Pedobacter ginsengisoli: one gene and its partner. The protein of the gene in region 1 binds, or shares a complex with, the protein of each later gene. Links are inferred from orthologs where the notes say so. Each region holds a gene or a part of one and is shown on either strand. Other genes may lie near its edges.

Evidence for each region.
Region 2: the proteins of accB (region 1) and accD are in contact, whole or in part, in a solved structure (PDB 8UXZ), measured with the Escherichia coli proteins. The link is inferred for Pedobacter ginsengisoli from one-to-one orthologs.

The regions. Positions count from the first base shown.
Region 1 is NZ_CP024091.1:3,933,417-3,936,332, forward strand. Bases 1-2,837 are described here. They hold accB (acetyl-CoA carboxylase biotin carboxyl carrier protein), read left to right. Parts: upstream 1-1,099; coding sequence 1,100-1,576; downstream 1,577-2,837. Other genes in these bases: CPT03_RS16170 (beta-ketoacyl-ACP synthase III), read left to right, coding at 1-948; accC (acetyl-CoA carboxylase biotin carboxylase subunit), read left to right, coding at 1,696-2,837. Also shown: more of accC, read left to right, coding at 2,838-2,916. UniProt on the Escherichia coli protein: This protein is a component of the acetyl coenzyme A carboxylase complex; first, biotin carboxylase catalyzes the carboxylation of the carrier protein and then the transcarboxylase transfers the carboxyl group to form malonyl-CoA.
Region 2 is NZ_CP024091.1:376,533-379,468, forward strand. The notes cover bases 56-2,912. They hold accD (acetyl-CoA carboxylase, carboxyltransferase subunit beta), read right to left. Parts: upstream 1,979-2,912; coding sequence 1,133-1,978; downstream 56-1,132. Other genes in these bases: CPT03_RS01440 (GH92 family glycosyl hydrolase), read left to right, coding at 56-1,067; fbaA (class II fructose-bisphosphate aldolase), read left to right, coding at 2,207-2,912. Also shown: more of CPT03_RS01440, read left to right, coding at 1-55; more of fbaA, read left to right, coding at 2,913-2,936.

The DNA.
Region 1 (2,916 bases):
GTTCCAGAATACGTGCTTACAAACAAAGAGCTAGAATCGATTGTAGACACTACGGATGAATGGATTACATCCAGAACAGGCATAAAAGAGCGCAGAATACTAAAAGGAGAAGGTTTAGGCACTTCTGATATGGCAGTACATGCCGTTAATGGCTTGCTTAAAAAACGTGGAATAACTGCTGAAGAGATTGAACTGATCATCTTCTGCACTACCACTCCTGATTTGCCTTTCCCTGCATCAGCTAATATACTGGCCGACAAAATCGGCGCAAAAAATGCGTGGGGTTATGACCTTCAGGCTGCTTGCTCAGGCTTTATTTACGGTGTTTCGACCGGAGCCCAGTTTATAGAATCGGGCAAACACAAAAAAGTACTGGTAGTTGGAGGCGATAAAATGTCGTCGATAATTAACTATGAGGACCGTACCACCTGTATTATTTTTGGGGATGGTTGTGGCGCAGTACTTTTGGAACCAAATGAAGAAGGTTTTGGCGTAATGGACTCAATCCTTAGAAGTGATGGCTCAGGCAGACAGTTCCTGCACCAGAAAGCTGGCGGATCTGCAAGACCTGCATCTCATGAAACAGTTGACAACAAAGAGCATTTCGTTTATCAGGAAGGTCAGGCAGTATTCAAGTTTGCGGTAACCAATATGGCAGATGTTGCTGCTGAAATTATGGACCGTAATAACCTTACCTCTGAAGATGTAAAATGGCTGGTTCCTCATCAGGCAAACAAACGCATTATTGATGCTACGGCTTCAAGAATGGGTGTTGGTTCTGAAAAGGTAATGATCAATATCCAACGTTATGGCAATACCACCAACGGTACTATTCCGCTATGTTTATGGGAATGGGAAAGCCAGTTGAAAAAGGGCGACAACATTATACTTGCAGCCTTTGGCGGTGGTTTTACATGGGGGTCGGTTTATTTAAAATGGGCTTATTAAATTATTAATCAGATTACAACTTAAAGACTGTTAACTCATTAAGAGCAGCATTTATTGATTTATTGAATGCAAACTCATGATGATTTTAATATAATTAATCATAACTTAGTTAATCTAAAAACACATTGTTTTCTTAAAATAACACCAAAAAATGGATATCAAACAAATTCAGGAACTTATTAAATTTGTTTCTCGTTCGGGCGTAAATGAAGTCGCAATTGAGCAAAAAGACTTCAAGATCACTATTAAAACAAATCAGACCCCAACAGTTGTTCATGCTACTGTTCCAGCTCCTGTTGTTACATCTGCAATCCCTGCAGCTGCGGCTCCACAACCGGTGTCAGCTACAGAAACCAAAGCAGCACCTGCAGCTGAAGATACTTCGAAATACATTACTATTAAATCTCCAATGATCGGGACATTCTATCGCTCATCAAGTCCTGATAAACCATCATTTGTAAATGTTGGCGACGAGGTTTCTACAGGTAAAGTTATCTGCATTATTGAGGCAATGAAATTGTTCAATGAAATAGAAAGTGAAGTTTCTGGAAGAATCGTAAAAGTACTTGTTGATAATGCATCACCAGTTGAATACGATCAGCCATTGTTTTTAGTAGAACCAATTTAATCCGTCATGCTAAATTTCAGTGTTAAATAAATGCTGAAATGGTGCGCGTAGCATTCTTGAAAACAAAAAATCAATAAATACTACTCCTGATTATTCAGGATGACGAAAAGGAAAAATATATGTTTAAGAAAATATTAATTGCCAACAGGGGTGAGATCGCCTTGCGAATTATTCGCACCTGTAAAGAAATGGGCATTAAAACGGTTGCTGTATATTCTACTGCCGACAGAGAAAGCTTACATGTGCGCTTTGCTGATGAGGCTGTTTGTATAGGGCCGCCACCAAGTAAAGATTCTTACCTGAGCATTCCTAATATTATATCTGCTGCTGAATTAACAAATGCAGATGCAATTCACCCAGGTTATGGATTTCTATCAGAGAATGCTAAATTCTCTTCTGTTTGCCGTGATTACGGGATTAAATTTATTGGTGCAACACCTGAGCAAATCAATTCTATGGGCGACAAAGCTTCGGCCAAAGAAACTATGAAGCAAGCAGGTGTGCCTACTATTCCAGGATCTGAAGGATTACTGGAAAGTGTTAAAGAAGGAATAAAATTAGCTAACGGGATGGGTTATCCGGTTATCTTAAAAGCTACTGCCGGTGGTGGTGGCCGTGGTATGCGTGTGGTATGGAAAGATGAAGATTTTGAGAACGCATGGGATAGTGCCAGACAAGAATCGGGTGCTGCTTTTGGTAACGACGGATTATATTTAGAAAAATACATTGAAGACCCTCGTCACATCGAGATCCAGATTATTGGTGATCAGTATGGCAAGGCTTGTCACTTATCTGAGCGTGATTGTTCAATTCAACGTCGCCATCAGAAACTTGTAGAAGAAGCCCCTTCTCCTTTCATGACTCCTGAGTTAAGAGAGAAAATGGGTGAAGCTGCAATTAAAGGTGCAATTGCGGTACAATACGAAGGTGCGGGTACCATAGAATTCCTGGTTGATAAACACCGCAATTTCTATTTCATGGAAATGAATACCCGTATTCAGGTTGAGCATCCGGTTACTGAAGAAGTAATTAACTACGATTTGATCAAAGAACAAATTAAAGTGGCTTCAGGCGTTCCTATTTCAGGTAAAAACTATATGCCTGATATGCATGCAATTGAATGCAGGATCAATGCTGAAGACCCTTTTAACAATTTCAGACCTAGTCCGGGTAAAATAACTAACTTCCATTCACCAGGTGGCCATGGTGTAAGAGTTGATACACATGTTTATGCCGGATATCAGATTCCGCCTAACTACGACTCTATGATTGCTAAATTGATCTGCGTGGCACAAACACGTGAAGAAGCAATTAGTACTATGGAGCGTGCTTTAAGTGAA
Region 2 (2,936 bases), 3.6 Mb from region 1 along the record:
TTGTCGCTGATGCCTATATTAAAGGTATGCGCGGTTATGACATCAATACTTTATGGGATGCAGTAAAACATGGTGCCAATAATGAAGGCCCTGAAGCCACTGGCCGTCGTGGTGTTAAATACTATAACGAATTAGGTTATGTACCTTACGATGTAAAAATCAACGAAAATGCTGCACGAACATTGGAGTATGCTTATGATGATTTTGCGATTTACCAGTTAGGTAAAGCCTTAGGTAAACCTGCTTCTGAAATTGATATTTATAAAAAACGCAGTATGAACTACAAGAATCTGTTTGACCCATCAACAGGTTTAATGCGCGGTAAAAATCAGGATGGTAAATTCCAGTCTCCATTTAATCCATTTAAATGGGGTGATGCCTTTACAGAAGGAAACAGCTGGCATTATTCGTGGTCAGTATTCCAGGATATTGACGGATTATCTAAGCTAATGGGTGGAAAAGAGAAATTTGTTCAGAAACTAGATTCAGTGTTTACACTTCCTCCAGTATTTGATGATAGCTATTATGGTGGTGTTATCCATGAGATTCGCGAAATGCAAATTGCAAACATGGGCCAGTATGCTCATGGTAATCAGCCAATTCAACACATGATCTATTTATACAATTATGGTGGTGCGCCATGGAAAACTCAATACTGGGTACGTGAAACCATGGATAGAATGTATAAAGCTACGCCTGACGGATATTGCGGAGATGAAGATAACGGACAAACATCTGCATGGTATGTGTTCTCTGCCTTAGGGTTTTATCCTGTAACTCCGGCTGTAGATCAGTATGTTATCGGAGCTCCATTATTTAAAAAGGTAACACTTAATTTAGAGAACGGTAAAACGATCACTATCAACGCGCCAAAAAACAGTGCTGATAACAAATATGTACAAACCTTAAAGTACAATGGAAAGCCGTATTCTAAAAACTGGTTAAGCCACTCTACTTTATTACAAGGAGCAACCTTGGATTTTGATATGTCTGGAACTCCGAATAAAGAAAGAGGCTCTAATGAGGCCGATTTCCCTTATTCACTTTCAACAGATACAGGTAAATAACAGTAGTTAAGCAAAAAAAAGGCGAGGTAAATATTTACCTCGCCTTTTTTTATTATTGTATTTTTTTAGTTCTTCATCATTTTAAGGAAAGCAGCAAGTTTAGCTTTCATCATTCTGCGATCAACAATGAAATCAAGGAAACCATGTTCTAAAACAAATTCTGCAGTTTGGAAACCTTTAGGAAGATCTTTCTTTATAGTTTCTTTAATAACCCTTGGGCCGGCAAAACCAATTAAAGCACCCGGTTCAGCAATGTTAATATCACCAAGCATTGCATAAGAAGCCGTAACACCACCTGTTGTTGGATCTGTAAGTAAAGATATATAAGGAATTTTAGCCTGACTTAGCAATGCCAGTTTGGCCGAAGTTTTAGCCATTTGCATTAAGGAGAATGCTGCTTCCATCATCCGTGCGCCTCCAGATTTGGAGATCATTAAAAACGGAATTTTATGCTTCATAGAATAATCAATAGAGCGGGCAATTTTCTCACCAACTACTGAACCCATAGATCCGCCAATAAAACTGAAATCCATACAAGCTACAACCAGATCTTCGCCTTCTATTTTGCCATGAGCAGCTCTAATTGCGTCTTTTAATCCGGTTTTAGTCATGCTTTCCACTAATCTTTCAGTGTAAGGCTTACTGTCTGTAAAGTTCAGCGGATCTCCTGATGTTAAATTCGGAAAAAGCTCAGTGAACTTATTATCATCAAATAATACCTGGAAATATTCTTTAGATCCTATCCTTAAATGATAGTCACAATATTGGCAAACATATTTATTCTCAATCTGATCGGCAGTATGTAATGCTTTTTTACAATTCGGACACTTGTTCCATAAACCGTCTGGCGCTTCTTTTTTTTCTTCAGTAAGCGTACTAATACCTTTTTTCTCTCTTTTAAACCAAGCCATGTTATTTCTTGAAAAATGCGATTACAAAGAAACAAAAAAAAATTAGAACAGTTTAAGGATACTTTAGTTAAACGATTATGAGTATTAAAATCATCAAAAAAATATAAAATAACTCATGACCACTTCATTACCAAGCCTAAACAATACGGTTTAATTGAAAATAATCCCCTTATTGGTTTGCCCAAAGTGATATTTTTCCTAACTTCGGCAGATATAAAATTATAAAAAATGAGTTTAAAAGGCTACAAAGGCGTAATTTACGGAGATGCCGTTCAGGAATTGTTTGAACAGGCTAAAAAACATCAATTTGCTTTGCCAGCAGTAAATGTTACCGGTACAAATACCATTAATGCAGTAATGGAAACTGCCAAAGCAGTTAATTCACCTGTTATCATTCAACTTTCTAACGGTGGAGCACAATTCTACGCAGGTAAAACATTAAATAATGATAATTTAAATGCATGCGTTTTAGGTGCAGTATCTGCAGCTAAACACGTTCATTTATTGGCTGAACATTATGGTGTTGCTGTAATATTACACACTGATCATGCTGCTAAAAAATTATTACCATGGATTGACGGATTGTTAGATCATGGCGAGAAATTCTTTGCTGAGACTGGAAAACCATTGTTTTCTTCACACATGCTTGACTTATCTGAAGAGTCTATCGAAGAGAATATGGAAATCTCTGCTAAATATTTAGCACGTATGGCTAAATTAGGCATGACCATTGAAATCGAGCTTGGTGTTACAGGTGGTGAAGAAGATGGCGTTGATAACAGCGATGTAGATAGTTCTAAATTATATACCCAGCCTTCAGAAGTTGCTTATGCTTACGAAGAGTTGAGTAAAGTAAGTGATAAATTTACTGTTGCAGCTGCATTTGGTAACGTTCATGGTGTTTATAAACCAGGCAACGTAAAATTACAGCCGGTAATTCTTAAGAATTCTCAGGATT